Regions from separate parts of the Caballeronia sp. LZ001 genome, predicted to be linked through region 1. Evidence: riboswitches for the same ligand, from Rfam matches in the RefSeq annotation. Region 1 holds a riboswitch; the other holds the start of a gene.

Evidence for each region. Region 1 has a riboswitch for manganese ahead of mntP (manganese efflux pump MntP). Riboswitches for the same ligand answer to the same signal wherever they lie in the genome.
Region 2: linked by a shared signal. The riboswitch ahead of P9292_RS25035 (sodium:calcium antiporter) and the one ahead of mntP (manganese efflux pump MntP) in region 1 are both predicted to bind manganese.

What each region holds. Positions count from the first base shown of each region.
Region 1 is NZ_JARTVX010000003.1:60,283-75,693, reverse strand. It holds gene P9292_RS04785 (glucose/quinate/shikimate family membrane-bound PQQ-dependent dehydrogenase) at 1-1,131, shown strand, start outside; gene P9292_RS04780 (hypothetical protein) at 1,229-1,366, opposite strand; gene P9292_RS04775 (PQQ-binding-like beta-propeller repeat protein) at 1,590-3,404, shown strand; gene P9292_RS04770 (lipopolysaccharide biosynthesis protein) at 3,411-4,310, opposite strand; gene P9292_RS04765 (ester cyclase) at 4,975-5,421, opposite strand; yybP-ykoY riboswitch at 5,507-5,673, shown strand; gene mntP (manganese efflux pump MntP) at 5,689-6,258, shown strand; gene P9292_RS04755 (CoA transferase) at 6,307-7,683, opposite strand; gene P9292_RS04750 (PAS domain S-box protein) at 7,888-10,347, opposite strand; gene P9292_RS04745 (GGDEF domain-containing protein) at 10,755-11,945, opposite strand; gene P9292_RS04740 (MFS transporter) at 12,209-13,474, shown strand; gene P9292_RS04735 (alpha-hydroxy acid oxidase) at 13,487-14,680, shown strand; gene P9292_RS04730 (phytanoyl-CoA dioxygenase family protein) at 14,707-15,411, shown strand, end outside.
Region 2 is NZ_JARTVX010000004.1:3,011,236-3,026,646, forward strand. It holds gene P9292_RS24995 (hypothetical protein) at 1-71, shown strand, start outside; gene rpsU (30S ribosomal protein S21) at 172-384, opposite strand; gene P9292_RS25005 (aldo/keto reductase) at 707-1,657, opposite strand; gene P9292_RS25010 (tetratricopeptide repeat protein) at 1,845-3,869, shown strand; gene P9292_RS25015 (hypothetical protein) at 3,769-4,086, shown strand; gene P9292_RS25020 (flagellin) at 4,362-5,498, shown strand; gene fliD (flagellar filament capping protein FliD) at 5,678-7,219, shown strand; gene P9292_RS25030 (flagellar protein FliT) at 7,229-7,528, shown strand; gene P9292_RS25035 (sodium:calcium antiporter) at 7,655-8,665, opposite strand; yybP-ykoY riboswitch at 8,787-8,951, opposite strand; gene P9292_RS25040 (ABC transporter substrate-binding protein) at 9,151-10,746, shown strand; gene P9292_RS25045 (MBL fold metallo-hydrolase) at 10,753-11,826, opposite strand; gene P9292_RS25050 (MerR family DNA-binding transcriptional regulator) at 11,950-12,372, shown strand; gene aceK (bifunctional isocitrate dehydrogenase kinase/phosphatase) at 12,397-14,196, shown strand; gene can (carbonate dehydratase) at 14,239-15,015, shown strand; gene P9292_RS25065 (acetyl-CoA C-acetyltransferase) at 15,008-15,411, shown strand, end outside.

The sequences.
Region 1 (15,411 bases):
GACGAAAAGCGCGGTCTCATTTATCTGCCGATGGGCAACCAAACGCCCGATCAGTGGGGCGGACAGCGCACGCCGCAAGCCGAGCGCTTCGCGGCAGGTCTGGTCGCGCTGGATGCGTTCACGGGCAAGCTGCGCTGGAACTACCAGTTCACGCACCACGATCTGTGGGACATGGATGTGGGCGGTCAACCGACGCTCGTCGATTTGCAGACGGCGGAGGGCACGCAACCGGCGGTGATTGCATCGACGAAACAGGGCAGCATTTACGTGCTGAACCGCGAAACCGGCAAGCCGATCGTGCCCATTACCGAGACGCCGGTGCCGCAAGGCGCTGCGCGTGGCGACCACACCGCGCCGACGCAGGCGGTTTCCGCGCTCAACTTCAATCCGCCGCGCGTGCGCGAGGCCGACATGTGGGGCACGACGCCGTTCGATCAGCTCTGGTGCCGTATCAAGTTCAAGAGCCTGCGTTACGAAGGCCCGTTCACGCCGCCGTCCGAGCAGGGCACGCTTGTGTTTCCGGGTAACTTCGGCGTGTTCGACTGGGGCGGCGTGTCGGTCGATCCGGTGCGGCAGATCCTCATTTCGAATCCGGACTACATGGCGTTCGTGTCGAAACTGATTCCGCGCGAGAAGCTCGACGCGCAGCAAGGGGAAAAGAAGGGCAGCGAGACGAGCGGTATCAAGCAGGCGCGCGGCACGCCGTTCGCCTATGAAATCAGCGCGTTTCTTTCGCCGCTCGGCATTCCGTGTCAGGCGCCGCCGTGGGGTTACGTGGCGGGCGTGGATCTGCGCACGGGCGGGATTGCGTGGCAGCACAAGAACGGCACGATCCGCGATAGCGCGCCGCTGCCCATTCCGATGCCGCTCGGCGTGCCAAGCCTCGGCGGAACGATGGTCACGGCAGGCGGCGTGGCGTTCCTCACCGGTACGCTCGACCAGTACGTGCGCGCCTACGACGTGCGCGATGGGCACAAACTGTGGGAAGCGCGTCTGCCCGCGGGCGGCCAGGCGACGCCGATGAGTTACGCCGATGCCAGCGGCAAGCAATTCGTGCTGGTCACGGCTGGCGGCCACGGTTCGCTTGGCACGAAAGCCGGCGACTACGTGATTGCCTACACGCTGCAGTAGCGCAAACGGTAAGCGAAAAAAAGGAACGGCGGGCAATTGCCCGCCGTTCCTTTTTCAACCTGCGCGACAGCATGATCGCCGCCGCATGTGGAGCGACTCAAGCCGCGCGCCGATAGGCATCGGCCATGAGCTTGCTGACTTTTGCGCGTGTCTTGAGCGCGTCTAGAAAAGCGGCGCGCACGGTCTTGGCAATAGCGAAAACAAACGAACTTGAGGTAACGGCGATGACGGCCATGGCTAAACTCCCTTGAAAATGAACGACCTAGGTAACTAACTAGGTAATAACCCTATATTAGCATGTTGTGATGCAGTGCAACAAGTTGCTTTCAATATTTCCAAAAGTGTGGTTTGCGTGCAAGCTGAAGGGCATAGGCCGCATGTGATGGAAGTGGAATCCAAATTGCTCCAATGCAGGGCAAAACCGACTGATTACGCCGTTCTTCCAGAAGGGAGGATGTATGAAAGGGGATCGCTCGAGCCGTGCCGGCGCGTTGCCGTGGCTGTGTAGCGCAGTAATCGTGTCAGCCATCATTGGCGGATGCAGCGGGGGAGGCGGTTCCAGTTCGACTCCGGCGGCAGGCAGCAGCGCGCCGGCGTCGAATCCTTCGGCGGCTTCAAGTCCGTCGGCGGCGTCGACTCCGTCAGGCGCGTCGAGTCCCGCAGGTGCTTCGAGCCCTTCAGGCGCATCGGGCGCACCCGGCGCTTCGGGGTCTTCGGGGTCTTCGGGCGGAGCGGGCGGGGGCACCGTCGTTACCCCTGTCGCCCATCCGATGGACGTTGCGACCTATCACAACGACATCGGCCGCACCGGCCAGCAACTCGCGGAAACGAAGCTCACGCCCGCGAACGTCAATTCGACCACCTTCGGCAAGCTCAACGTGCTCGCGGCGGACGGACCCGTGGACGCGGAACCGCTCTTCCTGACGAGCGTGGCAATCGCGGGCGGCACGCACAACGTGCTCTACGTCGCCACCGAAAACGCCAGTGTCTACGCGTTCGACGCCGACACCGGCGCGATCCTGTGGAAATCGTCGACGTTAGGCGCAGGCGAAACAGCGAGCGACGACCATGGCTGCGGTCAGATCACGCCGACTATCGGCATTACGGCGACGCCGGTCATCGACCGCACGCGCGGCCCGAATGGCGCGATCTACGTGGTCGGCATGTCGAAAGACACGTCGGGCAAGTATCACCAGCGCATTCACGCGCTCGACATCACGACAGGCGCGGAACTTTTCAACGGTCCGACCGAAATTGCCGCGTCGTATCCCGGCACGGGCGCGGGCAGCGCGAATGGCCGCGTGAGCTTCGATCCCGGCCAGTACGCCGAGCGCGCTTCGCTGTTGCTGCAAAACGGCGTGGTCTATACCGCGTGGACATCGCATTGCGACATCATGCCGTACACCGGTTGGGTGATCGGCTATAACGCCAGCACGCTGCAGCAGGCAAACGTGCTCAATCTCACGCCGAACGGCCAGATGGGCGCGATCTGGATGAGCGGCGCGGGCCTCGCGTCGGACGGCACGTCAATCTATTTCCTCGATGCCAACGGCACTTTCGACGCCACGCTCGACGGCAACGGCATGCCGATTCATGGCAATTTCGGCAACGGCTTTCTGAAACTCGGGACTTCGCCCGCCCTCGCCGTCACTGATTATTTCCAGCCGTCGAACACGGTGAACGAATCGGCAGCCGATGAAGATCTGGGTTCGGGCGGCGCGCTCGTATTGCCCGATCTCGTCGATGCGGGCGGCACGACGCATCATCTCGCGCTCGGCGCGGGCAAGACATCGACGATCTACGTGGTCAATCGCGACGCGATGGGTAAGTTCGATTCGAATGCGGATCACATCTATCAGGAGATCGTCGGGCAGATTCGCGGCCCGATGTTCGCCATGCCCGCGTACTTCAACAACACCGTTTATTTCGGCTCGATTGGCGACAGCATCAAGGCGTTCGGCATCGCGAACGCCGCCTTGTCCACGACGCCGACGAGCCAGACCGCGAACAGTTTCGGCTCGCCGGGCGCCACGCCGAGCGTGTCTGCGAACGGCGCGGCGAACGGCATCGTGTGGGCGGTGGAGAATGGCACCATCGCCGTGCTGCACGCCTACGACGCCAGCAATCTCGCGCGCGAGCTTTACAACAGCAACCAGGCGGCGGGCGCGCGCGATCAGTTCGGGCAGGGCAACAAGTTCATTACGCCGATGATCGCGAATGGCAAGGTCTATGTGGGGACGCGCAACGGCGTGGGCGTGTTCGGTCTGCGGTGATGCCTGTCATGGACGCGGATTGGTGGCGATGAATTGCTTCACGGCGGCGTAGGCGGGCTTGGGCGTCTGGCCGTCGTCGAGGATCACGCCGTAAGGCCCTTCGCCGCCAGGCGGATCGTCGTAGAGCTGGTAGATCTGCAAGGATTCGATGTCGTAGCGCACCGCGATCGCTCTCAGGCCGCCGAGCATGTCGTTGGCAAGGAAGGCGGCCGCTTGCTGATCGGTGCCGAAGTCGGGCCGCACGCCCATTTCATTGATCCATACCGGCTTGCCGAACCGGGCAAGCGCGCCGATGACGTTGTAGCAACCCGTGCCGCCGCACGCGTGCTCGATGTTGCCCTGGTCGGAGTACCAGTGCCATGCCGTGATATCCCACGTCACGATGGGATGCCCGCCCGAACCGTCCGGCTGTGTGCCGTTCGCGAGCATCGTCACGAAGCCGTACTGCATCCACGCATTGCCGCCCATGACGATCTTTCCCGACGGGTCCATCGACTTGATGCCGGCGATCATGCCTCGGATGACGCCACGCGCAATCTGGAACTTTTGGTTGTCGAAGTCCGTTGGCCGCACGCCGTCCACCCATCCGGCGACCGTTGCCGAGCCGAGTTCGTTGGTGACTTCGTAGTAGGCGTAACGCTGCACACTCACGACGTCGCGCGCGAGCGCATAGGCCGATTGATACGCGGAGTCTTCATCGGCGAAATCGATGCCCATCAAGATCACCGGGTACACCGTCACCCCACCGGCGGCCAGCGCGTTGGCTACATTGGCGAGACGCATGGCGGTTGATTTGCTATACACCTCGTTGCGATACAGTTTGATGCCGAGATCCTGAAGCTGCGCTAATTGTCTGGCGGCGCCAGCGAGATAATAGACATCGCCATAACTGTTGTGACCGTTCATTCCGTAGAATAAATCGCTGGCGACGGGATTTATGGCGGCGGACGCGGCGTGATGACGATAGCGTGAATTATCGACGCTCGATGGCACGTTAGCGCTGTCCGAACCACCGCAAGCGGTTAATAACAGACTTGCTGAAAAGATCGCAGGCAAAACAGGTTTTGTGTTTCTGCAAAAACTAATTAAGCGATGAGCGATTTGCATAATCCAAAATAAGCCGATGACGTGTGCTCGCTGTTGTCGCGGAAAATTAAATTCATTCGCGGACGCGAAGACAGGTGAATAGCGCGATGCTGATAACGCGAAGCGCAAGCGGGGCCGCGCCTTTTGCCGATGGCAATGGCGCGGTGCGTCGAGAAATATAGACGGTGACAGACGGGATAATCAAGACTTAATCGCGTCACTTTCACGAGCCGCGCTTATCTTTGCGAGATAATCGAAGAGCGGAGGATGTAATCTTAATGGCGACAGCGATTCAGGCTTCAGAAGGAAACGCGTTGCGAGATTTATTTGGTCGGAAAAATTAAAGCTGAATAGTCAGCGGCAATGCGCGGCGCATTTGAAAATAGAAAATTCGCGACGCGCCGCCCACGACGTGTTGGAGAGAATGATAAACGACGTATGCTTCTGACCTTTGTCGTTTCAATCGACTTCGCGCGTTCTCGAATTACGCACCCGATCCAATACCGCGCGGCACTTCGCCAATTTGCCGAAACACGCTCAACCAGTCTTCCAGATGCCAAGTCTTCGACACACGGTCATCGCGTATCTCATGGAACGAGTGAATGGCAAATCGAACCGGCTTCGATGTCGCCGCGATGCCCATCAACGGACCGGACTGCGTACCGCTCACTTCCGCGCGCACGCCGACGCGATTGTCCTGAGTGAGCATGTCTAGAATCTCGATGCGCATGTCAGGCAGCGCAGCCGCCATCTCCGCGAAGATGGGAATCATCTGGTCGGGACCGGCCTCGAAGCCGGCCGGCTCAGGCAGATATTCCCAGTCCGACGTCACGGCTTGGCGCAGCAAGTTCACGTCCTTTTGCGCGAAGGCGGCGTAAAGACGCTCGACGGCCGCGCGGGCCTCTGACTGGGTGATGTGTCCTGCCTCCATGGTGCCTCCTGGGCGTTAGAGATGCGGCGTTGCAACCCACTTTAACCCAATGGTCCGGATCGGGTGATCTGTCGTGTTAAGCTCGCATTTCTTCGTTGGGGAGTAGCCGGCTTTCCCGCCCGGGAAAGCGTCCATGTCAACACGCTCGGTCTTTCGACCGTGGCATGGGCAGCCGTCACAGGTTGGCAAGACCATCGACAGAATGCGCTTCCGGTCGGGCGCGCCTTCTGTCCTTGTGCTTGCCCGACCAGACCAGAGCGCTACTCGATGAACCTCGCTTCCACCGTATTCCTTGCTTTCGCCATGTCCACCGACGCCTTCGCCGCCGCCGTGGGCAAAGGCGCGAGCCTGCATAAACCGCGCATCGGCGAGGCGCTCAAGGCGGGAGTCATCTTCGGCGTAATCGAGGCGCTCACACCTCTCGCCGGCTGGGCGCTCGGCCGCGCCGCCGCGCAGTACGTCACCGCGTGGGACCACTGGATCGCTTTCGGCCTGCTTTTCGTGCTCGGCGCGCGCATGATCCGCGAAGGCTTAAGCAAATCGGCTCACGAAGAAGAGAAGCCCAATTCACATTCCTTCTGGGTGCTCGCCGTCACGGGCTTTGCCACCAGCATCGACGCGATGGCGGTCGGCGCGGGCCTCGCGTTCATCGATGTCGATATCTTCTCGACCGCCGCGACCATCGGCTTCGCAACCATGCTCATGGTGACCATCGGCGTGATGGTCGGACGGCTGGTCGGCGCGACTATCGGCAAGCGCGCGGAGATCTTGGGCGGGCTGATTCTCATCGGCGTGGGCAGCGTGATCCTTGCGGAGCATCTGGGTTACTTGAGTTGATGCGAAGTTCTGCGTGTCGCGTTAGAAAGCGCCGCCCAAGCCACGAACTCACCACTTCGCCTCATCCGTTCCCGGCGGCACCGATGGCCTCGCGTAACCCGCCGGCGTGCGCTCGAAGCGCGCGCTCGGCGTGACCGCGCGCAGCATGCCGAAACCCGATTTGCTTTCCTCGGTGTATGCGGCGATGTCCGGCCGCGCCGTCTTCAACCCTCCGTCGATACGTCCAAGCCCGCGCAGCCAGTGTCCCGTCTGTGCGAGCGAAACCTCCACGTGCCAGCTACCGCCTTCCGTTTGTTGCTTCCATAGCGCGGCGGCCGCGCCGAATGCCATCAGAAAGCCGCTCGCCATGTCGAGCATCTGCATGGGCAGCGCTCGCGGTTTGCCATCGCCCTGCGCTTCGCCTTCGGCGGCGTTGAAGCCTATCGCGGTCTGCACGAGCGAATCGAAGCCACGCCGATCCGCCCACGGACCTTCCGTGCCATAAGCCGACAAGGACACGTACACGATGCCCGGCCGCCGCGCCACCAGCGCCTCGGGCCCGAAGCCAAGCTCGGCGATCCCGCCCGGCCGATAGCCTTGCGAGAAGACATGCGCCTCATCGATCAGCCGCCACAGCGTCGCGCGACCGTCTTCCGTGCGCAGGTCGAGATGCGCGGAGCGCTTGCCGCGACTCGTCTCGGCGATAGCGGGAATGTTCGGCAGATGCGGCGAATTCACGAGCATCACGTCCGCGCCGAACGAGGCGAGCGCTCGACCGCCCGTGGGACCGGCAAGGATGCGCGTGACGTCCAGCACGCGGATATCGGTCAGCGGGCGCGCGTCATTGTCGAGCGCGGGCAGCGCGAGTGGCGCGGCGTCGCCGATACGCGTGATCTTCAGCAACGGCTGCGCGGCGATGGCTTTGGCTTGCGGCGTCGCATCCCATTCTTCGAAGCTGCGCAGCATCGTCACGACGAGGCCGCGTTCGGCGCACGCGGTTTCGTAATCGTTCGCGCGCCATTCGAGCAGCGCGCGTTCGGCATCGGCGCGCGTGGCGCTGTGCGGGTCGAGACCCAGCACGCGCAACGCGCCATCCTGATGATGCTCGAAGTTTGCGTGTATGCGCACGTAGCCATCGGCCGTGCGGTAGAGGCCCGAGAATTCACCCCAGGTCTCGGGTTCGGCACCATCGACCGTGAACCAGTCGGTGCATTCGACGGCCGCGTGCGTCATGTCGACGCTCACGCGCTGGCGGTCGACGCCGCGCGCATGAGCCAGCTCGGAGGCCGCGAGCGCTGCCGCCGCGATGGTCGATTGCGCCGCTTCGCCCACGGCGAAGGATGACGGGAACACCGGGTCGTGTCCGGGTAGATCGATGAGGTGGAGGGCATCGTCGGGAAGGCCGGCGAGTTGCCAGAGATTCGTAAGCGTTGCGAAAGAAGTCATGGCGATGAGTGCGCGCGGGTCAGCGATGACGCATTGTCGCGCCGATTGATTGAGCGCGCACGTTGCGCTTGTCTGCAGCGCGTGGATCAGCGGAAAAAGTGGTCCGCGAGGCGGCGCAGGCGGTCGCGACTTGACGCCGACGGCTCAACGCTTGGCATAGGCCCGCAGGATGCCAACCGCCAACCGCCAACCGCCCGCACACCCTCACTTCCCCGCCATCGCCAACACGCGCTCCAGCTCAGGCAAATCCACCGGCTTGACCAAATGCGCGTCGAACCCGGCCGCCCGCGTGCGCGCCATGTCTTCGTCGGAACCAAGACCCGTCATTGCGGCGACGATCACACGCTTGCCTTCATCGCGCATCTGACGAATGACGTCGAAGCCCGTCATGCCCGGCATCGATAGATCGAGCAGCACGACTTGCGGACGCGTCGTCCCGAACGATGCCAGCGCTTCCGGGCCGTCATACGCCGCGCGCGCCGCGTGACCGAGCATATCGACGAGCAAGGTCATGCTGTCGGCCGAGTCGCGATTGTCGTCGACAACGAGCACGTCGAGCTGACGGCTCGCCACCGCATTCGGCGCGGAAGGCGGCATGATGCCCTGCGTGGGCGGTTGCGCGAGCGGCAGCCACAAACTGAACGCACTGCCCTTGCCAGTGCCGCCGCTCTTCGCCTCGACGTGGCCGCCATGCAGTTCGGCGATCGCTCGAACCAGCGTGAGGCCGATGCCAAGCCCGCCTTCATCCGGATGCGCGCCCGGCGCATGCTCCTGCACGAAAAGATCGAACACGGAGGCGAGCGCATCGGCGGAAATGCCGCGACCCTGATCCGTCACGCGCAGAAGCGCCGCGCCGCCGCGTGGACCGATTTCCAGCCGGATGGTCGACTCGGGCGGACTGAATTTCGCCGCGTTGTTGAGCAGGTTATTGAGCGCTTGCACGAGCCGCGTCGGGTCGCCATTGACGAAGAGGCGCTGGCCGCTGTCGTCCACGTCGAGCCGCTGCCCGCGCGCCTCGAAAAGCGGCTGACTCGCTTCGACGCTCAGGTGCACGACATCGGCGATATCCACGGTCTCGGTCGCGAGCCGGATCTTGCCGGAACTCACGCGGCCCGCTTCGAGCAGATCGTCCACCAGCTTGGTCAGATGCGCGAGCTGCCGGTCGACGATATGGCGGCTGCGAATGACATCGGCATCGTCGGAAGCCTTCAGTTTGAGAATGCTCACCGCGTTGCGGATGGGCGCGAGCGGATTGCGCAGTTCATGGCCGAGCAACGCGAGAAACTCGTTCATGCGGCGGCTCGACGCCTCGAGTTCTTCCAAACGCCTGCGCGCGGTCATGTCGCGCGTGATGGCGACGAAGCCTTTTTCGCGGCCATCGGCGGCGGGCAGCGCGCTCAGAATGACGTGCGCCCAGAATTCCGAGCCGTCCTTGCGCGTGCGCCAGTCCTCGTGTTCCGTGCGGCCGCGTTCCGCCGCGAGGCGCAAGTCGTCGCCAGGACGGTCGCGGCCCTGTTCGTCCGACAGATAGAAGAGCGCGAAATGCCGGCCGATCGCTTCTTGCGCGGTGAAGCCGTAGAGCGCGCGCGCGCCGTCGTTCCACGAACGGATGATGCCGTCGTGGTCGAGCATGCAGATCGCGTAATCGCTCACCGAATGGATGAGGAGCCGCAGGCGTTCGTCCGCTTCCGTCGCGCGGCGGCGATCCGTGATGTCGTGGATGAAGCACGCGAACTGCCGCTGCCCGTCGAACCACACTTCGCTGATGGTCAGCTCGGCGGCGAATTCGCTGCCGTCGCGGCGCAGCGCATGCAGTTCCACGCGCGTATTCATCATGCGCGCCTCGCCGGTGGCGAGATAGCGCGTGAGACCGGCGCGATGCGCATCGCGATAACGCTCCGGCACGATGAGCTGCGCGAGTTCGCGGTCGAGCGCCTCTTGCGCGCGCCAGCCGAAGAGGCTGGTTGCGGCCTCGTTCCAGTCCACGACCATGCCGGCTTCGTCCATGGCGACGAACGCAATATGCGCGTTGTCGAGCACGGTGCGGCGACGACGCATGGCATCGGCAAGCTTTTTTTCGTATTCGATACGTAACGACAATTCGACCGTCAGGTCTGCATTTACGCTTTGATTCTCTTGCAGAAGTTTGCGGTTCTCCTGCGCAATTTCCTCGCGTGCAAAGGTTTCCGCAATGCACGCGCAAAACGCGTTGAGAATGGAGATATCGTTTTGGCTGAAGTAATCGGGTTCGCTTGAAATGAGTTTCAGCACCGCGACCGACCGGCCTTCGTAAATGACCGGCGCGACCACCATGGAGACAGCACCGACGGCTTCGCATGCAGCACGATCCACGCGATGATCATTCGCCGTATTGCGGCTGATGAGCGCTTGTTGCCGCGTGATGCACAAGCCCGAAAGACTGCCCGCGGTCGGCAGACGCGTGCCGACGCTTTTCGCGGCGACTCCGCTCGCCGCGCAATAGACGAGCTGATCGCCTTCGATCCACTCGACAACCGCGGACGCCACGCCGGCAACTTCCCTCAAGGTATCCGTGACTCTTTGCAGATAAGCAGGAAGCGGCAGCCGGGAATGGGCGAGACTTGCAAAAATAGCGAACCAGCGCTGAAAGTGCGCCTGACGGTTATGTTCCGCCTTTGATTTCATGTTCGGAGTCGAAGCCTCGAATTGCGAGTGCATAGCTCTTGTTCCAATCGACGGATCGCGAATTGTAATCGCGGAAATATCGAAAAGCGCAGCCGATATTTTATTTTGGTATTGAAACACAAAATCCTGCGCAAACGTTTGCGAGGAGAGGAAATTTTGACTTCGTTTGTAAGGCGAAGCTGAATCGATTAGGAGTCGATACGGCGAAACCCGCCTTTCGGATGCAAGTCATGCATGCCTTTTAAACGCCGGACCGATTGAAAAACAATATTCTTTATAGCTTTAGCGGTAAAAACAGCGAACTTCGAATACTGATTTACTTGCCTTCGTCAGAAGCCGGTAAATTTTAGCTTCCGGCTTCCGGCTTCCGGCTTCCGGCTTCCGGCTTCGGGCTTCCGGCTTCGGGCTCATGCAGTCCGCGCCGCCGGACGAATGCCGGATGGCCGCGCCGCCTTGAACCAGCGTTCTGCCGCCACCCAACGATTCTTGCCCGCGCGCTTGGCTTCGTAGAGCGCGTTGTCGGCGTCGCGCAACACGCCGTCGAGTTCGCGGTCGTCGTCGCTGAACTTCGCAATGCCGATACTCACGCCGATCCCAAGCGCCATCCCGTCGTTCGCCATGAATGGCTTCGACAGTTCGCGCACGAGCCTATCGGCGAGTGCCGGCGGGTCGGCTTCGGGCGGCGTTACGATCACGAATTCGTCGCCGCCCAGGCGCGCGACCAGCGCGCCTTCGCCCGATACCAGGCGCAAGCGTTTCGCGACGAGCGCGAGGAGCGTGTCGCCAATTTCGTGGCCGTGATCGTCGTTGATCGCCTTGAAGCCGTCGAGATCGAGATAGAGCAGCGCGCTTTCATCGTTCTGATAACGCTTGCCTGGCACGCGCGAGCGCAACGCCCGGAACAGACCGGCGCGATTGAGCAGGCCGGTGAGCTCGTCGTATCGCGCGCGGCGGTCGTTTTCCTGCTCGGCCTTCATCGTCGTGACGAGCATGCCGTTCAGGCGGTACGCGGCGGCGCTCATCGCGAAGAGATAAAACGGAATCTGCAGGCACGTGACCCAGAGCGTCGGCTCGCCCGACAGGAGTGCGCCTACGCAGCACGGCCCGAGCGACAGGAAGATCATCACGGCGACCAGACGCGGCGCGCCGAAGTTGCGAAAACAGATGCCGCCAACCATCGCGGCCGCCGACAAAAACGAGAGCGTGGCCGCGACCCAGTCGCCGGAGAGCACGCTGACGAGGGCGCCGTAGCCGACCGTCGCGCCCCACATGGGCGCGAGCAGCACATAGAGATCGGTGAACGTGGCGCGCCGTTCGCGCGCGCGGCGGCGCGCAAGGACGAGCACGACGAGCCGCACGAAACACACGGCGATTTCGAGCGCGAGCCACACATGAAACGCGATGGTCGGATGACGGCGCGTGAGCACCCAGGCGACGAGAATCGTGTTGAGCACGCCGCCCGCGAAAATGGGCAGTGTGCCGAACAGACTGCCGACCAGGGCGACGCGAATCGCGCGGGGGATGTCCGGCCCCGCGTGCAGTAACCACTTGGCTGCCCGCAAGCGCGGCAGCGTGTACACCTCAGTCAATTGGTCCATGTCGGTGCGATGCGCGGATCGGCAAAGGCCGGAGTGGCGAAAAGCCATCCATCACAACGGTTAACGGCGGGGGCGCGGGGAGCTTTAGGGCGCCGATGATGGCCGTTCGACGCGAAGCGTTCCGCCTCCACCGATCGAAGCCGTAAAGGTTTACCCCTGCAACTCCTTCATTGACACGCCCCGCTTGTCTCAACTACGCTGAATGTACATTGGATGCACTGAACGTTTTCAGCGCAAACCGAGGCCCTCACCAGGAGACATCGATGGAGACGCGTGCGCGCTGGACTCTCGTAAGTCTGTTGTTCGTAGGTGGAGCGATCAGTTATCTCGACCGGGCGGCGTTATCGATCACCGCGCCGCTCATTTCCCGCGAGCTCAACCTCGATCCCGCGCAACTCGGCATCGTGTTCTCCAGCTTTTTCGTGGGCTACGCGATCTTCTGTTTCGTCGGCGGCTATTCGGCGGATCGATGGGGACCGAAATCCGTGCTCGCCGTCTCCATGCTCGTCTGGTCGCTCTTTTGCGGATTGACGGCAACGGCGGTCGGCATCGTCAGTCTCTTGCTCGTGCGCATTGTCTTTGGCATGGGTGAAGGGCCGCTCTGCGCCAACATCAACAAGCTCGTGTCGAACTGGTTTCCGCGCAGGCAGCAGGCGAGCATGATCGGTATCGCGAATTCCGGACAGTCGGTCGGCGCGGCGATCGCGGGGCCCGTGGTCGGCTTTCTCGCGCTGGCGACGAGCTGGCGCACGTCGTTCGTGATCATCGGCGCGGTCGGCACGCTCTGGGTGCTCGCGTGGTTGCTGCTGGCGAAGGACAAGCCGTCGACGCCCATCGAGGAATCCGCCGAAGCCCTCGCGCAAGACGACGCGGCCCTCGCCGCCGATGGCTCCCCCGCGCCGTTGTCCACTTACCTGCTGCGCCCAGCGATCCTTTCGACCGCGTTCGCCTTCTTCGGCTACGCCTACATCCTGTACTTCTTCCTGTCGTGGTTCCCGAGCTATCTGACGATGGCGCATCACCTCAGCATCCAGAAGATGGCCGTGGTGAGCGTGATTCCGTGGGCGGTCGGCGCGACGGGCCTCGTGGTCGGCGGCCTGGTCTGCGACTGGATCTACAAGAAGACCGGCCGCGCCATCTTCGCGCGCAAGATCGTGCTGATCACGAGCCTGGGCGCGGGCGCGGTGTGCATCGGCGTGACAGGCACGGTGACGGACCTGACGAGCGCGGTCACGTTGATGGCCATCGCCGTCTTCTTCATGTACGCGTCGTACAACACCTACTTCGCGATCGTGCTCGATACCGTGGAAAAGCGGCGCGTCGGCGCGGTCGGCGGTTTCGTGCACTTCATCGCCAATCTGGCGGGGATCGTCGCGCCGGCCTTGACGGGTTTTCTCGTGCAATGGTCCGGCAACTTCAAGAGCGCGTTCTTGCTGACCGGCGCGATCGCCGCGCTCGGCGCGATCTTCGTCGCGGTGTTCGTAAGACCGCCCAAGCCTCAATTGCAGCTTCAACCCGAACTCGCGTAACGGCGAAAAATCATGCGACATTATGCGACTATCGAGGAACTGCGCATCGCCGCCAGGAAGCGCGTGCCGCGCATGTTCTACGACTATGTCGATGCCGGTTCGTGGACCGAATCGACGTATCGCGCGAACAGTGACGACTTCGCGCAACTGCAGTTCCGGCAGCGTGTCGCCGTGGATTTCAGCGAGCGCAATCTCACGACGACGATGGCTGGTATCCCCGTTTCGATGCCGGTCGCCATTGCACCGACCGGCATCGCCGGCATGCAACGCGCGGATGGCGAGATTCTCGCGGCGCGCGCGGCCGCGCGCTTCGGTGTGCCGTTCACGTTATCGACGGTCAGCATCTGCTCGATCGAGGACGTCGCCGCGCATACGCAGAAGCCTTTTTGGTTTCAGCTCTACATGATGAAGGACCGCGGTTTCATTGCGGACCTGATTTATCGCGCGAAAATTGCCGGGTGTTCCGCGCTCGTCCTCACGCTCGACTTGCAGATTCAAGGCCAGCGCCACAAGGACAAACGGAACGGTCTGTCCGCGCCGCCAAAGCTCACGCTGCGCAACCTCGCGCATCTGTCGCGCTATCCGCGCTGGTGTGCGGGCATGCTGGGCACGCCGCGCCGCACCTTCGGCAATATCGTCGGACATGCGCCGGGCGTGACGGGCATCGCGTCGATGGCCGACTGGGCCGCGCGGCAGTTCGACCCGACGCTCACGTGGCAGGACATCGACTGGGTGCGCAAGCAGTGGGGCGGCAAGATCATCCTGAAGGGCATCCTCGACGAGGAAGACGCGCGCATTGCCCGCGATATCGGCGCGGACGCGCTCATCGTTTCGAATCATGGCGGGCGTCAACTGGACGGCGCGCCTTCGAGCATTTCCATGCTGCCGCGTATCGCAGAAGCCGTGCATGGCGATATCGAACTGCACATGGACGGTGGCATCCGCTCGGGACAAGACGTGTTGAAAGCGCTCGCTTGCGGCGCGCGCGGCGTGTACATAGGCCGCGCATTTCTGTATGGACTCGGCGCGGAAGGTGAAGCGGGCGTGACACGTGCGCTCGAAATCATCCGCGATGAACTCGATATGACGATGGCCCTCGCAGGCGTCACCGATGCACGCGCGATAGACGGCCGCGTATTGCGCTCAGGCGGCTTTACCTCCGGGCGCGGCGCGCTGGAAACACCGGTGCGCATGCAGGTTGCTTGAATCACGGAAAAAAGGAGACTCGCATCATGCTGAAGGCATTGACCCCGCAACAGGTTGAACATTTCCAGCAACACGGCTATGTCGCGCCCATTCGCGTGATGTCCGAAGAGACCGCGCTCGAACTGCGCAAGCGCCTGGAGGACTTCGAGCACGAGAAAAGTTCGTTCGCGAAGAAGGCGCTCAACGTAAAGAGCCATCTGCTGTTTCCGTGGCTCAACGATCTCGTGCGCAACGACAAGGTAGTCGATGCAATCGACGATCTCTACGGCGAGAATCTGCTGGTCTGGGCAAGCAGCTTCTTCATCAAGAACGCGCGCGACCCGGCTTACGTGTCGTGGCATCAGGACTCGACGTATTGGGGTTTGTCCAAGCCCGATGTCGTGACCGCGTGGGTCGCGCTTTCGGAGAGCAACCGTTCGAACGGTGCGATGCAGGTCGTGCCGGGCACGCATCTGCTCGATCAGATGCCGCATCGCGATACCTTCAACGAGCACAATCTGCTCACACGCGGGCAGGAAGTCGCGGTGGAAGTGGATGAAGCGCAGGCGGTATCGATCGAACTCGCGCCGGGCGAGATGTCGCTTCATCATGTGCGAATCGTGCATGGCTCGCCGCCCAACCATTCGGACAAGCGGCGCATCGGCTATGCCATCCGCTATATCCCGACTTACGTGCGCCAGCTCGAAGGCGAGGACAGCGCCACGCTCGTGCGCGGCATCGATACGTACAAC
Region 2 (15,411 bases), on a different contig from region 1:
ACGACGACTCGAGCGTCGAGGAATGGCCACATCGGCTCGCGGTACTCGGCAAGCGTCACGCGTTCGTCTAAAGACCGGCGGTAGAAAGCAAAACGGCGGTGCGCCCTTAGGGGTCGCACCGCCGTTTGCCTTTGCCGAACCAGATTCGCACCCGGCCCGAGGCGAAGACGCTTAGTGCATCTTCTTCGGCAGCATCTGGCTGCGCAGGCGCTTGCGCAGACGCGAAACGGCTGCTGCCTTCTTGCGCTTGCGCGCGGTGGTCGGCTTTTCGTACGACTGGCGCTCGCGGAGTTCCGCGATCAGGCCATTCTTTTCGATCGTGCGACGGAAACGCCGAATCGCGACATCAAACGGCTCGTTTTCTTTAAGGGTAATGGTGGTCATGTAAATCCTGTTTCGCTAAACGTATTTCTAACTGCACGACGGACAAACCCGCCGCGCGCCGGCACTCCGATCGTCCACCCAACACGGCGGACACGAGCAAAGCGGCCACGGAGGCCGGAAAAGAGAGAGAGTTGAGATTCAGTTGCGCGCTCGCTGGAAAGACGTGAACGCGCATTTGGAGCCGTCTGCTGCACATTGAGCATTTTCACGCTCGACGGCAAAGGCAAAAATCGGACACATTTCTCGATTCGGGCGCGATGTTACCAGAACCTCGCGCCCGTGCCAACACCCCGGTTCACTGCAAGCCTTTGATGCAGCGGAATTATTTTTGCCAGGCGCTGGCTTCGTCGAGCGCTTTGACATCTTCCGGCGTGAGTTGCAGGCGCGTGGCTTCCGCAAGGCTTTCCAGTTGCTGCACGGACGTCGCGCTGGCGATAGGCGCGGTCACGCTCGGGCGCGCGATGATCCACGCAAGCGCGACCGTCGCGGGTGTCGTGTCATTGCGTTTGGCGACTTCGACGAGCGCATCGACAATTTTCAAACCGCGGTCGTTCAGGTACTTCTCCACACGCGAGCCGCGCGCCTTTTCCTGCGTGTCTTCCTTCGAGCGATACTTACCCGACAGAAAGCCGCTTGCAAGACTGAAGTACGTCGCCACGGCGAGCTTGTTGGCATCGACGACCGGTTCGAGATCCGTCTCGTAGGCTTCGCGATCGTAGAGGTTGTATTCCGGCTGAAGGATTTCGTATGCGGGCAGTCCCGATTCCTTCGAGATCTTCAGCGCCTCTTCCACCCGCGCGCCCGAATAGTTCGACGCGCCGATCACGCGCACCTTGCCTGCGGCGATGAGCTTCTGATAAGCGCCGAGCGTTTCTTCGAGCGGCGTGTTTTCGTCGTCGCGATGCGAGTAGTACACGTCGATGTAATCGGTCTTCAGGCGCCGCAGCGAGTCGTCCACCGCCGCCGCGATATTCGCCGCCGAAAGCCCCGAGCGCGTGCTCAGCATGCCGACCTTGGTCGCCAGCACGATCTTGTCGCGCTTGCCGCTTTCCTTGAACCACTTGCCGATGATCGTCTCCGACTCGCCGCCCTGGTGCCCGTCGATCCACGCGGAGTAAACGTCGGCGGTATCGACGAAATTGAGGCCGTGATCAACGAACGCGTCGAGGATGGAGAACGACGTGCGCTCGTCCGCGGTCCAGCCGAACACGTTGCCGCCGAAAGAAAGCGGCGCGACTTTGAGATCCGATTTGCCGATGGTGCGTGTCTGCATATGTGCTCCGGATGCTTGATGGGTACGGATCGAAAAGGATACGCGGGAACGCGCCCGTGCGCTCGGAGCGCTTTTCGGTGCCTCGCGCAAAAGCGCCGAACTGAGCGGTTTTTCCCCGCCAGTTCCGCCCTTCGGCTCAAGGTGGACGGCTCGATAATCCGTGCAACGCTACCGAAATGCCGAGACCATGAACACCTTCGAAGCACTGGACCAAACGCCCGCACACGTCGCGACGAACGCCGACCAGCAGTTCGAGGCCGATCTCGCCGATGTGCTGCAAGCCGCGATCCTGCAGCATCAGACGCTCAACCTGCACGAGGCCGAGAAGCTCTATCTCCTCGTTCTGGACGCGCGGCCGCAACACGCCGACGCCAACTTCAACCTCGGCATGCTGATGGCGCAGCGCGGTCAATACGAGGCAGCCGTGCCGTTCTTCGAAACCGCGATCGGCACGGACCCGACGCAGCATATCTATTGGGCTACGTATATCGACGTGCTGACGCGCAGCGGTCAGGTCGCGGCGGCGAATATCGTGTTCGAAGTCGCAGTCGCGCAAGGCATGAGCGGGCCGGCAATCGAGAAACTGGCCGCCGAACTGCGCGATGCGACAAAGTCGCGCGAAGGCGTCACGGCGCCAAACGGCCGCACGACGCCGACGCCGCAGGAAGTACAGCAGTTGCATGCGCACTTCAATGGCGGGCGACTCGAAGAAGCCGTGGCGCTCGCGAAGACCCTGACGCAGCGCTTCCCCACTTTTCTGCTGGGATGGGAAGTCATGGGCGTGGCCCAGGTTCGCCTGATGGACCTGCAGTCGGCCATTCCCTCGCTACGCCGTTATCTGCAATTGAAGCCGGATGGAATCGACGTTCGCCGAATCCTGGCCGACTCCCTGCGCCTCTTCGACAAGTTCTTCGAAGCGGAAGCCGAATGCCGGCGCATGATCGAGCAGGACCCGAACTATCCGGAAGCGCACCGCATTCTCGGCGTGACGCTGCGCTCGCTGATGCGCCTCGACGACGCGCAAGCTGCTTGCCGTCGCGCCGTGGAACTCGCGCCGTTGTCGGCGAAAGCGCACGAAACGCTCGGCGTGGTGCTGATGGACCAGACGCGGTTCGACGACGCGGAGAAGCATTCGCGTCGCGCGATCGAACTCGATCCAACTTGCGACAGCGCGCACGAGAACCTGTTGTTCTGCTTGTCGCACAAGGAAGAAATCGACCGGAAGGCGTACTTCGAGCAGCATCTGTACTTCGCCGAGCAATGCGCGAAGCCGCTGCAATCGACGTGGAAGAAGCATCGGAACCAGCCGGACCCGAACCGCTGCATTCGCGTGGGCTTCGTCTCGGGCGACTACAACCAGCATCCGGTGGCTGTCTTCATCGAGCCGGTGTTCCGCTATCTCGTAAACGATCCCAGCGTCACGGTGCACGCGTACTACAACCGCTCGGTGACCGACGAGGTCACGCGCACGCTGCGCGATATCGTGCCGCGCTGGCACGACGTCTCGGGTTATAGCGATGCCGCGCTCGCCGACAAGATTCGCGCGGACGGCATCGACGTGCTGATCGATCTTTCGGGGCACACGGCCTATAACCGCCTGCTGACTTTCGCGCGCAAACCCGCGCCGATCCAGGCGACGTGGATGGGCTATCTCGGCACGACCGGCATGACCGCGATGGATTACTACATCGGCGATCGCCACTATGTGCCTGAAGAACAGATCGACGGTCAGTTCGTCGAAAAGCTGGCGTATCTGCCGGCGTATGCGCCTTTCAAGCCCTCGGAACATGCGCCGGCGCTCAACGCGTTGCCCGCGCTCACCAACGGCCACATCACTTTCGGCAGCTTCAACCGCTTCAACAAACTGCGTCCGCGCACCATTGCGCTGTGGTCGGAACTGCTGCGCGCGGTGCCGGATGCGCGCATGTTGATCGCAGGCGTGCCGCGCGACAACAGCCACACGATTCTGATCGATTGGTTCGAGAAGGAAGGAATCGATGTGAGCCGGGCTCGAGTTTCGTCAGCGCTCGTCGCTCGTGCGCTATCTCGCGCATCACCTCGACGCCGATATCGCGCTCGACACGTTCCCTTACGCGGGCGGCGTCACCACCATGCAGGCGCTGTGGATGGGCGTGCCCACGCTCACCTTGCCCGGCGAACTGATCGCGAGCCGAGGCAGCACGTCGGTGCTTTCCAACACGGGCCTCGGTGACTTCGTGGCTCGCGACCGCGCGGACTTCGTCGCGAAGGGCATCGAATGGGCGGGCCGGGTCGAAGAACTCGCGCAGATCCGCGCCGGCATGCGCGAGCGCTGCCTGCAATCGCCGGGCTTCCAGCCCGACACGGTGGCCCGCGCGCTCTCCGCCAGCATGCGCCAGATGTGGCAGCGCTGGTGCGCCGGCAAGGCTGCGGCCACGTTCGACGTCTGAAGCGAATTTTTTAACGAAAGAAGTCGCTCCGTCTGCCGTTAAAGCTCTCAGACGGGGCATTCAAAAACCGCGAGCATCGGCAGCAGAGCCCCGCTGGGCAAGCTTTAGCACGGATTTCCAGGTATTTATCAGGCAAATCGAAACGAGCACTAAAGTTTGCCTAGCACGGGCCGAAAACCTAAACAAGCGGCCAAACAAACAAACGACGGACGCTTCCGCCAAACGATGGCGTTATCAACTCAGATAAATGCGCCAGGCCTCATCGGAGAAACAAAATGATCGGTATCAATAGCAACATCAACTCGCTGGTCGCTCAGCAAAACCTGAACGGCACGCAAAGCGCACTGTCGTCGGCAATCACGCGTCTTTCGTCGGGCAAGCGCATCAACAGCGCAGCAGACGACGCAGCTGGCCTCGCAATCGCTTCGCGCATGACCTCGCAGATCAACGGCCTGAACCAAGGCGTTTCGAACGCGAACGACGGCGTGTCGATGGTTCAGACGGCTTCGAGCGGTCTGTCGCAGATCACGGATAACCTTCAGCGTATCCGTCAGTTGGCCGTGCAAGCATCGAGCGGCTCGCTGTCGACGGCTGACAAGACCTCGCTGCAACAAGAAGTGACGCAGCGTATCAGCGAAATCAACCGTATCTCGTCGCAAACCACGTTCAACGGCACGAACCTGCTCGACGGCACCGCCGGCAGCAAGACGTTCCAGGTTGGCGCGAACGTCGGCCAGTCGATCACGATCGACCTCGGCTCGGCAGCAAACGTCTCGGCTCTGTCGCTCGGCGGCAGCAACCCGCAGAAGGGCACGGTCATCGGCACGGTCGACGGTCTGAGCCTGGGCAACACGGGTGCATCCGCAGCTGCCAGTTCGGCAACGATCACGTCGGTCAACGTCATCGCTGACGGCTCCGGCGGCTACACGTTCACCGACCAGGACAACAAGGCACTCGGCAGCTCGTTCGCCTCGTCGAACGTGTTCACGGGTCTGTCCGCAGGCAGCACGAGCATCAGCCTGAACAGCACCAACGTTCCTTCGGCAACTGCAGCTCAAACGTCCGAAGTCGGCGCGCTGACCGCGAACAACACGCCGCCGCAAGTGTCGCAAATCGACATCAGCAAGGCGAACGGCGCATCGTCCGCAATCGAGGCAGTCGACAACGCACTGGATGCAGTGAACTCGCTGCAAGCTCAGTTGGGCGCTGTGCAGAACCGCTTCAGCTCGGTTGCCGCTACCCAGACCGCGCAGTCGACCAACCTGTCGTCCGCTCAGTCGCAGATCACCGACGCGAACTTCGCGCAAGAAACCGCGAACCTCTCGAAGGCTCAGGTTCTGCAACAAGCTGGTATCTCGGTTCTGGCGCAAGCGAACTCGATGCCCCAGCAGGTTCTGAAGCTCCTCGGCTAAGCATCGCCGACGCAGTAACCGGCGCGTCTCGATCACGGCGCGCCGGCGACGTACCCAGGGAGGCTTGCCTCCCGATTTGCATTTCCGCCAGAGGCGCCTTCATGACGAATCGCCTGCTGACGGCGCAGTAAAACGCATCTTCAACCGCTCACGGCAAGAAGCCAGAAACGGAGCCATACATGTCCACGGTAGCAACCACTTCGGCATCCACGGTCGATCCGACCAGCGCCGTCCAGCAGGCCGCGCAGTCGATCATCAGTGGCTCGACCAACTCCACGATGGATGTGAACTCGCTCGTCACCGCCATCGTCAACGCGAAGGTCGCCGGACAGACGGATGCGCTGACAGCCAAGCAAACCAAGGACAACACCCAGCTCACCGCGGTCGGCACGCTCAAGTCCGTGCTGTCGCTTTTGCAAAGCTCGGTGAGTTCGCTCGCGGACGGCACGACGCTCGGCGCCTTCACGGCGACCGGCAGCGGCAAGGGTCTGACCGGCACGGCCAGCACCGGCGCGGTCGCGGGCACTTATTCGGTCGCGGTTAGCAATATCGCCACCTCGCAATCGCTTACCTCCACCGCGTTCACCAGCACCGCGCAACTCGGCACGGGCACGATGAAGCTGTCGGTGGGCGGCAAGGACATGTCGATCAGCATCGACTCTTCGAACAACACGCTCGCGGGCATTGCGTCCGCGATCAACAAGGCAAGCGGTAACCCCGGCATCACGGCGGCGGTCGTCAACGGCACCGATGGCGCGCACCTCGTGCTGCGCTCGGCGTCGACGGGCCAGGCCAACGGCATTACCGTGGCGGTCACGCCGAACATGCAGTCCGACGGCACGACGCCCGACGACAACGGTTTGTCCAAACTCAACGTGGCATCGACGTTGAGCGCCGCCACGACAGATTCGAACGGCAATGCGGTTCCGGCACAGACGGCCATCAGCTCGTCGAACTGGACGCAGACGACGGCCGGCATGGACGCCAACTTCACCATCGCGGGCACGCCTGCCAGCAGCTCGACCAATGCGGTCACGACGGCGCTGTCCGGCGTGACGCTGAATCTCACGTCGGATGCGGTCGGCACGACGCAGACCTTGACCATCGCGCAGGACACGGCCACGCAGAAGACGGCCATCGATGGTTTCGTCACCGCGTACAACAACTTCATCACGACGGCCGCGTCGCTGACTTCGTTCGACTCGACCCAGGCAGCCGGTTCGCAAGGCGGCGCGCTGCTCGGCGACTCGATGATGAACACCATTCGCAACGCCCTTTCCAGCACGATTGCCAAGGGCGTGGGTTCCGGCACGAGCCAGGTGAACCTCGCATCGATCGGCATTACGCTGCAACCGGACGGCACGCTCAAGACCGACGAAGACGCGTTGACCGCGGCATTGTCGAGCAACTCGGGCGCGGTGGCATCGCTCTTCAATTCGAGCACGGGCGTAGCCGCGCAACTGAACAACAGCCTGACCGGATTTCTCGCGACAGGCGGTATTGTCGATACGCGCACGACCGCGCTCACCGCCGATCTTTCGAGCATCACGGACCAGCAAACCGCGCTCGCTTCCTACACGGCGCAACTGACCACGACCTACAACGATCAGTTCACCGCGCTCAACACGCTGATGTCGCAGATGGCGACGCAGGGCAGCTACCTGACCGCACTCTTCGGCGGCACCAACAGCGCGGGCGCGCTGGCAAGCAACAAGTCGTAAGGAACGAACATGAACCAGCAAGAAATGATTCAACACGCCTGGGCACTGACCGAGGCGATCGAAGCAGCGGTCAACGAAGAAAACTGGGCGCGCGCGGCCGAACTCACAGAGGCGCGTACGCCGCTCCTGATGGCCGTGGAAGCGAATCAGCCGGCTGAATCGCTCGCGACCATTCGCCGGATTCAGGCGAGCATCGAAGCAACGATGGGCCGTGCGAACGCCGCGCAAGCCATGCTGTCGACGGCGTACCGCAAGTCGATGGATCAGGCGAAAGCCGCCGGACGATATCAACAAGCCGCGCGCTTCTAAAGTTTTTCCGGCACGCGCCGATAACCTTAATAAGAACAACGAGAAGAACGCGTCAGACATGACGCGGCGCTTCGCTCTTGATGCCCGCCTCGCGCGGGCATTTTTTATTTGCGTCGCTCGAAGGCTTCAGCGGCCGAGGGTTAAGGTCAGATAAGCCGCGTACAAGATGCCATTGCCAAGCAATGCCCACAACACCACGCCATTGCCGCGCGCGTTGAAGCGCAGCCATGCCGCCGCCGCGAGCGTGATCAGCACGCCGGTCAGCACTTCCACGCGCGGCTCCCACGGCGTCAGCATGATGCCGATGCCCGGCAGCAAGGTGCCCTGAAATACCATCGCGCCTGTGATGTTGCCGAACGCTAGCGTATCTTTTCCGCGTCGCGCCCAAAGAATGCTGTTCACCTTTTCCGGCAGTTCGGTCGCAATCGGAATGATGATGAGCGAGAGCAAGAGCGGCGATATGCCAAGCGCCGCCGACACGCCTTCCACACCGTGGATGAAGCCCTTCGCCCCGCCGACGAGCAGCACGATGCCGATCAGGAACTGCAGCATGATCGACCCGATACCGTTCGGCAAACCCACGCGCGTGATGAAGAGACGCTCGGGCGCTTCCGTGCCGTGTCCGCTTTCGACAAGACTCGCCGATGCCTTGAACGTGGTGATCACGTAGATCACGTATAAGCCGACGAGGCCGACCGCGAACATCGCCCGCACCTGCCACGCATGATGCGGCACGAACATGGCGCCGGCCGCAATCAGGAACGCGACGAGAAAGAAGTTCAGGTCGCGCGTGAAGCCGCTGCGCTCGGGCACGATCCGGCCGCGCAAGCCACGCGATTTGATGACCGCGAGCGTCATCAGGAAAGTGGAAAGCGTCGCGAGCATGAGTGGCGCGCCGAGAATGGCGCCGACACCGATTTCTTCGTTAACCGAACGGCTCGCCGTGCCGCCCAGCAGCGCGATGATCGGCACGGTCGTTTCCGGCAGCGCCGTGCCGACCGCCGCGAACAGCGATCCAGTCACGCCCTCCGATATGCCGAGCCGTTCGCCGAGATGTTCGAGCGCATTGGTGAAGAGTTCCGATGCGATGAGAATGACCGCGAGCATCAACGCGAGTTCGACGAAAAGCATCGTCATGCGGCACCTCGCGGGAAACGATGCAACGCGCGGGCGCGAATGAGCGCGCAGAGAGACAGGGATTTTTGTAGTTGTGGGGACACGATGATTCCACGGTCGGACGTTCAGCGAACCACGATGCGCCATGCGCCGTCCGACCAAGAACGACAAAGCGCATCGATGGTCTCGCCAAACCGCCGGAATGCGACAGCACCGACCGGTCGAACGCGCCACGGCAGCAAGGCCGAGGATGTTGACGCGTTCTCCTTCGCTGATGGAAGGAAGGCTACTCCCCAAAGACCGGGGCAGTGTAGCCTGAGCCGCCCGGTTCGGCAACCCGCACGGCGCGTTCGAGGCATAAGCGTATGCGCAACGATTCGTTGTCGAGCGGCGAGCGCTTCGCTAACCTAGCCGCGCGGATGCGCTACTTGCTCGCCACACGCGCACAGGGTAAAACCAGCCACAAGAACAATCGTAATGTGACCAGCCGGGTCACGGGAGATCTCATGCGCAACACACTTTTCGCTGCCGCCATCGCCGCGACGTTCGCCGCCGCGCCGCTTATCGCAATGGCCAAGCCGCTCACCATCTGTACAGAATCGAGCCCAGACGGCTTCGATGTCGTGCAGTTCAATTCGCTCGTGACGACCAACGCGTCGGCGGATGTCATCTTCAACACGCTCGTGTCATACGACGAGGCCGCGAAGAAAGTCGCGCCCGCGCTCGCCGAGAAGTGGGAGCTCAGCAGCGACGGTCTCACCTACACGTTCCATCTGCGTCCGAACGTGCAGTTCCAGACCACCGACTACTTCAAGCCGACGCGTCCGCTCAATGCCGACGATGTCGTCTTCACCTTCGAGCGCATGTTGTCGGACAGCAACCCCTGGCACAAGATCGCGGGCGCGAGCGGCTTTCCGCATGCGCAATCGATGGGTCTCGTGAAGCTCATCAAGGCCGTGACCAAGGTCGATGACAAAACGGTGAAGTTCGAACTCAACGAGCAGAACGCGACCTTCGTGCCGATCCTCACGATGGGCTTCGCATCGATCTATTCGGCGGAATATGCGGACAAGCTGCTGAAAGCGAACCAGCAAGTCGATCTGAACAGCAAGCCTGTCGGCACCGGTCCGTTCGTGCTCAAGAGTTATACGAAAGACGCGGTGATCCGTTATGACGTGAATCAGAGCTACTGGGGGCCGAAGCCTAAAGTCGATCGCCTGATTTATGCCATCACGCCGGACGCCGCCGTGCGCGCGCAGAAGATCAAGGCGGGCGAATGTCAGATCGCGTTGTCGCCGAAGCCGCAGGACGTGCTCGACGCGAAGAAGGACAAGTCGCTGAAGGTTAGCGAGACGCCCGCATTCATGACCGCGTTCGTCGCGCTGAACACGCAGAAGAAGCCGCTCGATAACCCGAAGGTGCGCCAGGCGTTGAACATGGCGTTCGACCGCACCACCTATACGAAGACGGTGTTCGAAAACACGGGAACGCCCGCTGTGAACCCGTATCCGCCGAACACGTGGAGCTATGACAAGAACATCGCGGCGTACAAGTATTCGCCCGATGCCGCGAAGAAACTGCTCGCGGATGCAGGCTTGCCCAATGGCTTCGAAACGACCATCTGGGTGCGTCCGAACGGCAGTGTGCTGAACCCGAATCCGAAAGCTGGCGCCGAACTGCTGCAGGCGGATCTGGCGAAGATCGGCGTGAAGGCGCAGGTGAAGATCATCGAGTGGGGCGAACTCATCAAGGAAGCCAAGCAGGGCCAGCACGACATGCTCTTCATGGGCTGGGCCGGCGATAACGGCGATCCGGACAACTACCTCTCGCCGCTTTTCAGTTGCAATGCGGTGAAGTCGGGCATCAACTTCGCGCGCTTCTGCGACCCGCAACTCGATAAGCTCATCGCGGATGGCAAGGTCACCTCCGACGTCGCGAAACGCACGAAGGCTTATGTGGACGCGCAGAAGATCATCCACGATCAGGCACTGTGGATTCCGCTCGTTTATCCGACTGCGGCGGCAATCACGCGTGCCAACGTCAGCGGCTATAACGTGAGTCCGTTCGGGCGGCAGAACTTCGGGGCTGTGACGGTGCAGTAACGAGTTCTAAGCGGGCGAGTACCGGATCACCCCGTCCTCGCCCGTCTCGCGCGTAAGCGTGCCATCCAGCCACAACAAGTTCAGATGCGCGAGCGCTTCGCCAAGTGCGAAGGTCATCTGATGGATATCGAGCTTGCGCTTGAACATGATCGGCACGATATCTCCCGCGCTGCACGGACGCTGCGTGCACGCCTCGACCACTTCCGCAAGCCGCGCGCGATGATGGTCCCGCAACTGACCGATACGCGTGAGCACGCCGCGAAACGGCTTGCCATGCGAAGGCAAGGCGAGGACATCGGCGGGCAAGTGTTCGTAGCGTCCCAACGATTCGAGATATAGCGCAAGCGGATTGCCTTCCGGCTCGATAGCGAACACGGACACGTTCGTCGAGATGCGTGGCAAAACCATATCGCCGGAAATGAGCAACTTGTCCGCCGCGCAATACAGCGCACTATGTTCGGGCGAATGACCGTAGCCCGAAATGATTTGCCATTCGCGTCCGCCAATCGCGATGCGGTCGCCATCGCGGATACGGCGGAACTCGGCGGGGATGGAAGGCACGAGCGTCGGGTAATAGCTGTCGCGCTCTCTCAATGCATCGAGCGATGCCTCGTCCGTTAGACCATGCGCCGCGAAGTGCTTCGCCGCGCGCTCGCCGCCCGCGTTCGAGCCATCGCCCGCGGCCATCACGCGGCCCATTGCATACTCGCCGAGCGCAATCCAGAGACGCACGTTCCAGCGTGCCTTGTCGCCACCCTTGCAGATCCAGTCGGCAAGACCGAGATGATCCGGATGGCAATGCGTGACGATCACGCGCAGCACAGGCAAGCCGTCGAGCGCGCTGTCGAACACGCTTTCCCAGTTCGCGCGAATATTTTCGTTCGAGATGCCGCAATCGATGATGGTCCAACCCTGCACGCCATCGATCTCATCGCGCAATAGCCACAGATTGATGTGATCGAGTGCGAACGGCAAAGGCATGCGCAGCCAGTAAAGGCCAGGCGCGACTTCCTTCACGCGCCCCGCTTCGGGCAATTCGTCGGCAAAAACATAATCGAGTTGATGTTCGAGTGCGTTCATTTTTTTGCGCCTCTGAAGTGTGCATGAGTGCGGGTTCAAGCCACGTTGCAATTTCGCCAGGTTGACGATAACGTAAACCTCATTCTAACGTCGCATGTGTGATCACGTGCTCCGGCGCCGGCAATGACTCAAGCCATTCACTACACCATCAGCGAACTGGCGCGCGAGTTCGACATCACGTCGCGCGCCATTCGCTTCTACGAAGACCACGGTCTGCTCGCGCCCGAGCGCGAAGGCGCGAACGGCCTGCGGCGTGTGTATTCGTCACGCGATCGCACGCGCCTGAAACTTACGCTACGTGGCAAGCGGCTCGGCTTTACGTTGTCGGAGATTCGCACGCTGCTGGACTTGTACGACTCGCCCACGGGCGGCACGCGGCAGTTGCAGGCTTTTGTCGATACCATCGCGGCGCATCGCGAAGTGCTCGAGCGGCAACTCGTCGATCTCACCACGACGCTTGCCGAACTCGAAACATACGAGAAGCAAGGCCGCGCGCTCCTTGCCGCTGGCGTCGAAAAGCGCGCCCGCAGAGCCAAAGCCGCATGATGGCCAACGAGACGCCCAGCCGACATGAATCACTTCCCCAAGCTGCTCTCGTCGCAAATAGGCTTCGATGTCGCGCAGACGATACTCGAAGGCTTCGATCGCCATTACCGCGTCTTTCGCGAAGCGGCAGTCGAGGCGAAGCATCTGTTCGAGGAAGTCAACTGGCAAGCGCTCGCGCAACGCGCACGCGACCGCATCGCGTCTTATGACGATCGCGTCGCGGAATGCGTGACGTCGCTGGAAGACGAGTACGACGCCGAGACCATCGACGATGAAATCTGGCAGCAGATCAAGCTGCACTTCATCGGCTTGTTGACGACGCATCGGCAGCCGGAATGCGCGGAGACGTTCTTCAACTCGGTGTGCTGCAAGATCCTGCATCGCTCGTATTTCAACAACGATTTCATCTTCGTGCGGCCCGCCATTTCGACGGAATACATCGAGAACGACGAGCCCGCCGCCAAGCCGACGTATCGCGCGTATTACCCCGAGAAAGACGGGCTGCAGGCCACGCTCGAACGCATCGTCACGAACTTTCAGCTGGAGCCTTCGTTCGAGGATTTGCCGCGCGACGTGCATTGCGTGGTGGATGCAATCGAAGAGGCCTTTGGCCAACTCACGCCCGCGCCGAACTTTCAGATTCACGTGCTCTCGTCGCTGTTCTTTCGCAACAAGGCGGCATATGTCGTCGGGCGCATCATCAATGGCGATGCCTTACTTCCGTTCGCGGTTGCCATCCGTCACACGCAGCCGCACTTGCTGGCGCTCGACACCGTGCTTTTGAACCGGGAGCAGTTGCTCGTCATCTTCAGCTTCTCGCATTCGTACTTTCTCGTCGACATGGAAGTGCCGTCCGCGTATGTGCAGTTCTTGCGCAGCATCATGCCGGGCAAGCCGAAGGCCGAAATCTATACCTCGGTGGGCTTGCAGAAGCAGGGCAAGAATCTGTTCTATCGCGACCTGCTGCATCATCTGAAACATTCGAGCGATCGCTTCATCGTGGCGCCCGGGATCAAGGGGCTCGTGATGATCGTGTTCACGCTGCCTTCGTTTCCTTACGTGTTCAAGCTCATCAAGGACGCGTTTCCGCCGCCGAAGGAAACCACGCGCGAGAAGATTCAGGGCAAGTATCAACTCGTCAAGCGTCACGACCGCGTGGGCCGCATGGCCGACACGCTCGAATATTCGAGCGTCGCGCTGCCGCTTGCGCGCCTCGACGATGCGTTGATCCGCGAACTTGAAAAAGAAGCGCCTTCGATGATCGAATACGAAGGCGACAAGCTCGTCATCAAGCACGTGTATATCGAACGGCGCATGGTGCCACTCAATCTCTTTCTGCAAGGCGGCAGCGACGCGGACGTCGATCACGGCATCCGCGAATATGGCGACGCAATCAAGCAGTTGATTCAGGCGAACATCTTTCCCGGCGACATGCTGTACAAGAATTTCGGCGTGACGCGCCACGGGCGTGTCGTGTTTTACGATTACGATGAAATCGAGTATCTGACCGATTGCAACGTGCGTAGCGTGCCGCCGCCGCGCTACGAGGAAGACGAGCTGTCCGGGGAACCGTGGTATACCGTCGGGCCGCACGACATCTTTCCGGAGACGTACGGCACGTTCCTGCTCGGCGATCCGCGCGTGCGCGAAGCATTCATGCGTCATCACGCGGATTTTTTCGATCCCGCGCTGTGGCAGCGCCACAAGGAGCAGCTACAACGAGGCGAACTCGCCGATTTTTTCCCCTACGACCGGGCCCTGCGATTCTGCATCCGCTATCCGGAGCGTTTCGACAAGGCAACGGCATCGATACGCGCGGCTTGATACATCATCGAGCGCGCAAGTACCCGAAACACGACCATCACCATGACTGAGCAAAACGACCAAGCCTTCCATCCCCTCGCCCATCTCTTCGACAACAATCAGGCGTGGGTCGAACGCAAGCTATCCGACGACGCGGAGTTCTTCACGCGCCTCGCGCACCAGCAGGCGCCGGAGTATCTGTGGATCGGCTGCTCCGACTCGCGCGTGCCGGCGAACCAGATCATCGGCTTGCCGCCCGGCGAAGTGTTCGTGCATAGAAACATCGCGAACGTGGTCGTCCACTCGGACCTCAATGCGCTGTCCGTCATTCAGTTCGCGGTGGACTTGCTGAAGGTGAAGCACATCATGGTCGTCGGCCACTACGGCTGCTCGGGCGTGGGTGCGGCGCTCGTCGGCCAGCGCGTGGGTCTCGCGGACAACTGGTTGCGGCACGTCGAGGACGTGCGCGAAAAACACGCGGCGCTGCTCGATGAATGGCCGGTTGGAGAAGCGCGGCATCGGCGTCTGGTCGAACTCAATACCATCGAGCAGACGCTCAACGTGTGCCGCACGACCATCGTCAACGACGCGTGGGCGCGCGGTCAGGACCTCACCGTGCACGGCTGGACCTATGGCGTGCACGATGGCCGCTTGCGCAACATGGGCATGATGATCAGCGCGCAAGACCAGGTGGATTCAACCTATCAGGCATGCCTCGCCGCGTTGACGCGCGGCGGCGCGCATGCCGCGGCGAACGATGTGATCGCGTCGGATGCGGCGCGGCTCGGCGACGTTCCCGCCGTCATTCAAGGCGTCATCAAGGAGCTGAAACATGAGTGAGACATCGAAGGATTCCGTGGTCATCGTATCGGCGGCACGCACGCCGATGGCCGCATTTCAGGGCGATTTCGCCGCGATGACCGCGCCGCAGCTCGGCGCGGTCGCGATTCGCGCGGCATGCGAACGCGCGGGTCTCGAACCCGCGCGGATCGACGAAGCGATCATGGGCTGCGTGCTGCCTGCGGGCCAAGGTCAGGCGCCTGCACGGCAAGCGGCGCTCGGCGCGGGCTTGCCGCTTTCCACCGGCAGCACGACCATCAACAAGATGTGCGGCTCGGGCATGCGCGCGGCCATGTTCGCGCACGACATGCTGCTGGCGGGCTCGGCCGATGTGATCGTCGCGGGCGGCATGGAAAGCATGACGAATGCGCCGTATCTGTTGCCGAAGGCGCGCGG